Simiduia agarivorans SA1 = DSM 21679: one gene and its partner. The protein of the gene in region 2 interacts with the protein of the main gene of each other region in a pairwise test. Links are inferred from orthologs where the notes say so. Each region holds a gene or a part of one and is shown on either strand. Other genes may lie near its edges.

The links. The genes of interacting proteins can lie anywhere in the genome.
Region 1: the proteins of M5M_RS00775 (region 2) and M5M_RS03665 interact in binary tests that used the Escherichia coli proteins (3 or more experiments, as listed by UniProt). The link is inferred for Simiduia agarivorans SA1 = DSM 21679 from one-to-one orthologs.

The regions. Positions count from the first base shown.
Region 1 is NC_018868.3:806,592-810,764, forward strand. What follows is about bases 1-3,410. They hold M5M_RS03665 (Rne/Rng family ribonuclease), read left to right. Parts: upstream 1-396; coding sequence 397-3,210; downstream 3,211-3,410. Outside these bases: M5M_RS03675 (Bax inhibitor-1/YccA family protein), read left to right, coding at 3,694-4,173. UniProt on the Escherichia coli protein: Endoribonuclease that plays a central role in RNA processing and decay. Required for the maturation of 5S and 16S rRNAs and the majority of tRNAs. Also involved in the degradation of most mRNAs.
Region 2 is NC_018868.3:166,789-171,878, reverse strand. The notes cover bases 1,383-4,254. They hold M5M_RS00775 (DEAD/DEAH box helicase), read left to right. Parts: upstream 1,383-2,069; coding sequence 2,070-3,440; downstream 3,441-4,254. Other genes in these bases: M5M_RS00770 (AbgT family transporter), read right to left, coding at 3,484-4,254; M5M_RS00780 (YbjN domain-containing protein), read right to left, coding at 1,383-1,695. In the rest of the region: M5M_RS00785 (phytoene desaturase family protein), read left to right, coding at 1-885; more of M5M_RS00780, read right to left, coding at 1,216-1,382; more of M5M_RS00770, read right to left, coding at 4,255-5,088. UniProt on the Escherichia coli protein: DEAD-box RNA helicase involved in the assembly of the 50S ribosomal subunit at low temperature. Exhibits RNA-stimulated ATP hydrolysis and RNA unwinding activity. Acts before DeaD.

The DNA of each region.
Region 1 (4,173 bases), 640 kb from region 2 along the record:
TCCACAGTGACAACGCGCGCGAACAGACGCGCTTTGTACTGGACTGAATGTTTAGAACTCACTCTCTGCCGCCAGGGATGATCGCTCACTCAGCATGCCGCAGCCAGTTGCTGCCCCGTGATGAAAGCCCCCTGTGCCGCAGCGTCAGCAACCGAACTGACAAACCATGTCTGCCAAAAAGCAGACCAATAAAAGACCTGCCGGGTTAACTCGGTACAGGAAATGAGTTTTGAAGAGAGCCGCGACAGACAATCAGGCATGCATCACATCGCACAAGGCGCGATGGGCAGGCCTGCATCTGACTGTTGCACTCTTTGCGACAGCCATTCGCTGCGCAACATAAACACAGCCAGACACAGCAAAACTGCTCGCTGCGCCCTGTAAATTAGGCACAGCATGAAAAGAATGCTCATCAACGCAACTCAACCCGAAGAGTTGCGCGTCGCGCTCGTAGACGGCCAATGGCTGTACGATCTCGACATCGAAAACCGCAATCGCGAACAGAAAAAAGCCAATATCTACAAAGGAAAAATTACCCGGATCGAGCCCAGCCTCGAAGCGGCATTTGTGGACTATGGTGCTGAACGTCACGGTTTTTTACCCCTGAAGGAAATATCCCGTGAATACTTTGGCAAATCACCCAAAGAGCTCGACGGCCGCGCAAAGATCAAAGATCTGCTGAAAGAAGGCCAGGAAGTCATTGTCCAGGTCGACAAGGAAGAACGCGGCAACAAAGGCGCCGCACTCACTACCTTTATTAGTCTGGCCGGCCGCTATCTGGTATTGATGCCAAACAACCCGCGCGCCGGTGGCATCTCGCGCCGCATTGAAGGCGAAGAACGCGCTGAACTGCGCGATGCGATCAATGGTCTGAACGTGCCCCAGGGCATGGGCATCATCGTCCGCACGGCGGGCATCGGCCGTAGCTCCGAAGAATTGCAGTGGGACCTGGACTGGCTGGTTCAACTGTGGGGCAACCTGTCAGACGCTGCATCCGGCAATAAGGCACCCGCCTTCCTGTTCCAGGAAAGTAATGTCATCATCCGCGCCATTCGCGACTACCTGCGTCAGGACGTGGGCGAAGTTATCGTGGATACACGCGAAGCCTATGACCTGGTCAGCACTTTCATCAACCAGGTAATGCCCAACTATCACAGCAAAATCAAGCTGTATGAAGACGACATTCCGTTGTTCAACCGCTATCAGGTTGAAAGCCAGATCGAAACCGCGTTTGAGCGCGAAGTGAAACTGCCTTCGGGCGGCTCCATTGTGATTGACCCCACAGAAGCCCTGGTTTCTATCGACATCAACTCCTCGCGCGCCACCAAAGGCGGCGACATCGAGGAAACCGCGCTGCAAACCAACCTGGAAGCAGCGACGGAAATCGCCCGTCAATTAAGGTTGCGCGATATCGGTGGTCTGGCTGTTATCGACTTTATCGATATGCAAAATGCCAAGAACCAGCGCGAGGTGGAAAACCGCATTCGCGAAGCACTGGAAATGGATCGCGCCCGTGTCCAGGTGGGCCGCATTTCAAAATTTGGCCTGCTGGAAATGTCCCGCCAGCGCCTGCGCCCATCCCTGGAAGAAACAATGTCCAAGGTATGCCCGCGCTGCTCTGGCCAAGGCACGATCCGCTCCACCAAATCACTGGCGCTGTCAATTTTGCGCCTGGTGGAAGAAGAAGCGCAAAAAGAGCGCAGCGCAGAAATCCGCGCCATTGTTCCGGTCAATGTTGCCACCTACTTGCTGAACGAAAAACGCAAAACCATCAGCAAAATCGAAGCGCGCAACAACATTCGCGTAACTGTTGTGCCGAAATCGGAGTTGCAAACACCGCACTTCGAAGTCCAGCGTCTGCGCGATGACGACGAAGGCACGTTCGAGACCAGTTACAAGATCCATACCCCGGCGGAAAAAACCGAAACCGATAACGACATGCAACCGGCCAAGCCCCTGCCACAAGCAGCGGTACAATTGGTTGCGCCGTCTCAACCAGCACCGGCCCCGGCGCCTAAACCCGGCCTGATTGCCCAGTGGATTGCGGCCATCATCGCCCTGTTTACACCCAAGCCAAAACCCAAAAAGACCAAAGCCCGGGATAACGACCGTCGTCGCCAGGGCCGTGGCCGCAACACCAACAATCGCCGTCGCGGTCGTAACAAAGGCGACCAAGAGACCGAAAACAAAAACGACAATAAAACCGACGCCAAGTCCGACAAGCCACGCAACAATCGCAACGACGATAGCGACGGCAATCAGGATGAACAGCGCGGTCGCCGTCGTCGTCGTCGCCGTCGTAACAACGACAATGACAACGCAGAGAGCAACAATCAGGAGAGCAACAACCAGGAACAATCGGTCGCTGCCAACGAAAACGAAGCTGACGACAACAACGGCAACTCGGAAGACAAGCCGCAGCGTCGCCCCAGCTCCCGTCGTGGACGCAATCAGGAGCGCCGTCGTGGCCGCCGCTCGGATCAGGTGGAGCAATTTGAGCAGCAATCCGATGATGAAATTTCGTCGGAGTCTACCGCCAGCACCGAGTCGCCTGTAAGAGAAACGCAGGAGAATAGCGAGCCACAGGAAAATCGCCGCCGCAATCGTCGAACGCCTAAACAGGAAAAACCTGACAACGGCGAAAGCAACGACACGGCAGAGCCGAAATCTGAAACCGCATCAACAGAAGAACGCAAGCCTGAACCGGCAACCCGCGAAGTATCACCTGAAGCGGAAGTAGTGCAGACTACGCCAGCAGAGCCGGTCGCCGCGATCGACGCAGCAGAGACCGAACCTGCCGCCAAGGCCCCTCTTACCGGGGAAGCTGAAGCAAAAGAAGTGATCGAAACACAGCCGCAGGCAACGCAAACCGCCGCTGCTACCGAACCGGACACTCAGCAATCCGCCGAGCAAACCGACGGTGACGCCAGGGTGGAATCTGCAGATGACAACACTGTCGTCCAACAGGACGAGGTTGACGCAGCAGAGACTGTTGAAGCAACCCCGGAAGCGCAACCTGCAAGTTATAGCCGTGCAACTAATGATCCGCGCGCTAACCCAAAACCGGTAAGCAGCGTGCAGATCACCACCGAGACACGCCCCAAATCCGGTGCCCGACCGCTCAACACGGCGCTGCCTGCTGCAGTTGAACGCACACCACGCGACTTGAGCCGCCCGGCCAACGATCCGCGTAACAAACGCCAGGCTTAAAACACCTGACTTGCTGAAAAGACCGGCCTTGAGCCGGTCTTTTTTTGTTTGCTCAAACACTACATTCATAACCCGGTATGGGCCGACGGATGAGCCAGCCAGCGGATTCAAGGCACCGCGCTGCGCTTTTTTCAGCCATACAGCGCGACGATTGATCAGTCTGCGAGTAAAGGGATTTTTTTCATAAAAAATAAATACTTACCGCTTGCCAACTGGCCGGCGGCCTGTATAATCTGCGCCTGCTACGGAAGGGTGGCAGAGTGGTCGAATGCACCGGTCTTGAAAACCGGCGATGTGCGAGCATCCGTGGGTTCAAATCCCACCCCTTCCGCCACTTCCCCCCCCTCGTATTACCAACCACCCCATTGATGCTTTTGGCTTGAAATTCAGCCGCTTAGCCCCAATTTACTCGCTAAATACCTTGCAAACGCCTGCGGCCTTTGTAAGATTGTGCTCATCAACTTGCCTTTCACGGAGATGACCATGCAAGAGCTTTACAACCAAACTGCGACGGCAGAAGCCCAGAGTGCAGAAGTCAGCAAAGTCCTGCGCAACACCTACATGTTGCTGGGTATGACCTTTGCTTTCAGCGCATTGATGGCCGTTGTGGCAATCGCACTGAGCGTGCCCTACCTGGGCTTGTGGATGTTGCTGCCCTATATTGCCTTTCTCTGGTTGACCGAGAAAAACAAGAACAGCGCGATGGGTCTCGTTTGGGTCTTCGCATTGACCGGCTGGCTGGGCTTTACCGCGGGCCCCATCGTGGGCATGGTATCCGCTACCGCGGGCATTCAACCTGTGCTGATGGCACTGGGCGGCACCGCGCTGATTTTCTTCGGTCTGTCCGGCTATGTACTGACCACCCGTAAAGACCTGTCCTTCATGGGCGGCTTCCTGATGGTGGGCTTACTGGTAGCGTTTGTGGCCGGTATCGCCAATGTGTTCCTGAATATCTCCGGCATG
Region 2 (5,090 bases):
GCCTGGGGCCATGCCATCGGCGGCATGGGCGCGATCACCCAGGCCATGGCGGCCGAGGCAAAACGCCTGGGCGTGGACATCATTACCGACGCCAGTGTGAGTGAGGTGCTGGTCGATAACGGTCGCGCCCGCGGCGTGAAGCTGGAGGATGGCCGTGAATACACCAGTGACTGTCTGGTGGCCAACATGGGCCCCAAGCTGCTGTTTGAGCGGCTGATGGCGCCCGAGCATCTGCCCGAGGACTTCCGCCGCCATCTCGCCAGTTTCAAAACCGGTTCCGGCAGCTTCCGCATGAATGTGGCCCTGTCGGAATTGCCCGACTTCTTGTGCCGCCCGGGCACCCAGCAACAGCCGCACCACACCTCCGGCATCGTGATCGGCCCTACCATGCAGTACCTGGAACAGGCCTATCTGGACGCCAAGCAATCCGGCTACGCCAAACACCCCATTGTGGAAATGCTGATTCCGTCGGTGGTGGACGATACGCTGGCACCCAAGGGCCAGCACGTGGCCAGCCTCTTCTGCCAGCAATTCGCACCGCAGCTGCCCAATGGCGACAGCTGGGACGACCACCGCGAAGCCGCGGCCGACACCATCATCGATACCGTGACCCGCTACGCACCCAATTTCAAAGCCAGCGTGATCGCCCGCCAGATCCATTCGCCACTGGATCTGGAGCGCAAATTCGGGTTGGTGAATGGCGACATTTTTCACGGCGCGCTGGGTCTGGATCAGCTCTGGCTCAACCGCCCGCTCATGGGCCACGCAGATTACCGCACGCCCATCAAAGGCTTGTACCTGTGCGGCTCAGGCACCCATCCGGGCGGCGGCGTCACGGGTTGCCCAGGGCACAATGCGGCGAGGGAGATTTTGAGGGATCTGTAATCGGACACGAATGGTGGAATGCGCTGTGCTTATTCCACCCTACGGCGCACATCCCGGCGGTGGTGTCACGGGCTGCCCGCGACACCATGCGGCGAGGGAGGTTTTGCGGGATCTGTAATCAGACACGAATGGTGGAATGCGCTGCGCTTATTCCACCCTAGGGCGCACATCCCGGTGGTGGTGTCACGGGCTGCAAGGGACACAATGCGGCGAGGGAGATTTTGCGGGATCTGTAATCAGACACGAATGGTGGAATGCGCTGCGCTTATTCCACCCTACCTATGGTGTGCTGTAGGGTGGAATAAGCGCAGCGCATTCCACCATCACCCATCAATGAAACTTCCCCGCCCCATCCCCGTCACCCATGGGCGCACCCATCTGGTCGCCCATCAGGTAACCCTGCTGCTGGCAATCAACAATAATCTTGTGAATCTGCTCAAGGGACGCGGTCACGAAGTGGGCAAACTGCTCGTAGCTCACGCCGGCGCCGGTCATTAAGGTATCGCACAGCACCAGCCGTGGAATGCCTTCATCAACCACGTCGAGAAACGCCTTGATGGTGGGGAAGCCCATGTTCAGGAAACTCAGCTCGGCGTTCATGCCCAGCAGGATGGAGGGCCGGATTTCCAGCTCCACGCTCAGCAACACCCCTTCCGGCTCCATCAGTAGGCGGGCATCCAGCACGCCCTCCTCGGATTGCACGGCCTCCAGATGCAGGCCCGGGCACTGGCCGCACAGGTAACACACCTGGCCCATGCGCTTGAGCCACTGCTCAATGGTATCAATATCGGGTAATTGCAATTCAGACATGGGACCTCCTTCCGGGCGGGCAGGATACGCCCGCAACCACGAGCAGTCTATTGAAAAACTCCTTGCATGCTCAGGTTTTCAGGCTGGCTTGTAATTTAGGCGCCGTTTTGAAGGTGTGTGTCCACCCACCGAAAAACGGCAACGACAAGTACGGACCAGCCTGAAATCCCCGAAGGGCGAGGCCTGAAGCGCACACCTGCTGCGCTTTGCCTCTAGCAAAGGGAACCACCCTGTGCGTCGAGGCAAAACACAACATCTGCGCGCTTCATGCCTCGCTGAGAATACAAGGGGTTTATCAACAGCCTGCTAAGCTTCAACCGTGTATTCATGTATACTCGCGCCCCCGAATGCTGGCGCCACAACGAGGAAATGCCGTGTTTACTGAATTAGGCCTGGACGAACGCTTGATCAAGGCCCTGGACGCCCAGTCCATCACCGATCCCACCCAGGTACAGAATGCCGCCATTCCTGCAGCCCTGGCAGGCAAAGACCTGTTGGTGATGTCGGAAACCGGCAGCGGTAAGACATTGGCTTTCCTATTGCCCCTGGCACAGAAGCTTCTCAATAATGACAATCGCAACACCGGCACCCTGGCGCTGATTCTCGCGCCCACCCGCGAGCTGGCCAAGCAGATCCTGAAGGAAGCCAAAGCCGCGCTGAAATTCACCCACCTGAAGGTGGGTATTGTGTCCGGTGGCGATGACTACAAATTCCAGGCCGCGCAGCTGCGCAAAAACCCGGAGATCCTGATCGCCACCCCCGGCCGCTTGCTGGAGCACTTCAACCGTAATCTACCGGCCATGGACGACTTGCAGGTACTGATTCTGGATGAAGCCGACCGCATGCTGGACATGGGTTTCCACGATGACATGGTGTCTATTTGCAACAAGCTCGCCGCCACCCGCTCTACCTGGTTGTTTTCTGCCACCTTATCGCACATGGGTTTCAATACCCTGGCGAAAGAGCTGACCCGCGAGCCGGAAAAAATCAATCTGAGCAGCGGCCGTGAATCCCAGGCCAATATCCGCCAGCAGGTGATCCTGTCTGACGGCGCCAACCACAAACAGAAAACCATTACCCAACTGCTGAAAACCCTGAGCTACGAGCAGGCACTGGTATTCACCAATACCCGCACCCAGGTGGATCATCTGTGCCAGTATCTGCGCGCGCAGGAAATCAAAACCGGTGCCATTCACGGTGAAATGGCGCAGGAAGACCGCAACAAGGTAATGGAACTGATGCGCAAGGGCCATGTGCAGGTACTGGTGGCCACCGACGTGGCCGCCCGCGGTATCGACATTGGCGGCATTGAGCTGGTCATCAACTACGACATGGCGCGCAATGGCGACGACTACACCCACCGCATCGGCCGCACCGGCCGCGCGGGCGCCGAAGGCACCGCCATCAGCTTTATCACGCCGCAGGAATGGAACCTGAAGGCCGGTGTGGAGCGCTACCTGAGCACCCGCTTCGAACAAATCGAAATTCCCGGCTTTGAATCGCGCTACAAGGGCCCGGAAAAAATCAAAGCCTCCGGCAAAGCCGGCGGCCCGAAAAAAGCCGATAAAAAAGCCGCCAAAGAACGCGCGGCGAAAAAAGCGGCCAAAGACAACAAACCCAAACTGCGCGAACGCGACCAGAAAAATATCGGCAAGCGGCGCAAGCCCAGTGCGGTGCAATTGGGTGATGGTTTTGCGCCACCTACGGGCATCAAGAAAAAAGGCCCTGGGGTAGACGAAGATTAAAAATAACGCCTGGCAATGCCAGGCGTTTTTTCATTCAGTGCGCTCAACCACCAAACTGATAATAGGTCGGCGCCCCCGGCCCCACCGGCAGGCCAAATACAAACACCCACAAATAAAACAACGTCACCCAACCCACAAAAAACACCAGGGTATAAGGCAGCATGGTGGCGATCAATGTCCCTATCCCCAGATCTTTTTTGTATCGCGCCGCTACCGCTAAAATGAGCCCGAAATAACTCATCATGGGCGTGATCAGGTTGGTGACCGAATCCCCAATGCGATAGGCCGCCTGAATCACTTCCGGCGAGTAGCCCACAATCATCAGCATGGGCACAAAGATGGGCGCAAAAATGGCCCACTGGGCCGAAGCCGAACCGAGTGACAAATTCACAATGGCGCACATGGCGATGAAGAAAACGAATAATTCCGGCCCGGTCAGGCCAATAGTCTGCAAAAAGGTCGCGCCTTTTACCGCGATGATGGAACCCAGGTTAGACCAGCCGAAAAATGCCACAAATTGCGCGGCAAAAAACACCAGCACAATATAAAGCCCCAAAGCACTGATGCTCTTGGACATGGCGTTAATCACATCGCGCTCGTTTTTCATGCTGCCGACAATGCGGCCATACACAAAACCGGGAATGGCAAAGCTGATGAAGATGAATACCACAATTCCCTTCAGGAAGGGCGAGCCCTCCACCAAACCGGTATCCGGATGACGCAGCGGCCCCCATTCGGGCACCACGCTCAGTGCCAACATCACCGCGACACCGGCAAAGGCCACGCCGGCCCAGGCCAGGCCTTTTTTTTCGATCGGCAGCAAGCCTTCCAACTTCTGTTCTTCCAGATCAACACTGGCCTCGGAGCGGTCGTATTTTCCAAGCTTGGGCTCCACGATTTTTTCCGTCACAAAGGCACCTAATGCCGAAATAACGAAAGTACTCACAATCATGAAAAACCAGTTGGCATCGGGGCTGACGGTGTAGTTGGGATCGATCAGATTGGCGGCAGACTGGGTAAAACCGGCCAATAAAGGATCAACCGTTCCGATCAGCAGGTTGGCACTGTAACCACCGGACACGCCGGCAAACGCCGCTGCCAGCCCCGCCAACGGGTGCCGGCCGAGCGAGTGGAAGATCACCGCCGCCATGGGGATCAACACCACGTAACCCAACTCAGATGCGGTATTGGACACAATGCCGGCGAACACGACCGTCACTGTCACCATGCGACGGGACGCGCCCATGACCAAGCCGCGCATGGCGGCAGAAATGAGTCCGGAATGTTCGGCCAGGCTCACGCCCAGCAATGCCACCAACACTACGCCCAGTGGGGGAAAGCCGGTGAAGTTGGTTACCAGGTTGGAGACAATCCGCTGCAGCCCGTCAACGCTCAGCAGGTTCACCACCCGGATGACGCCATCTGCCGCACGCCCCGCAGCGCCCTCTGGCCGCGGATCGACGGCACTCACCTCAAAATAGGACGCAATCCCACTGCCAAACACCACGGCTACCGCGAAACAGGCAAACAAGGTCACAGGATGTGGCAGCAGGTTACCCAGGTATTCAACGGTATCGAGAAAACGGGTAAACCAGCCGCGCTTTCCGTTTTCGGCATCAACTACTGCCGCTTTTTCATTCGCAGCCATTT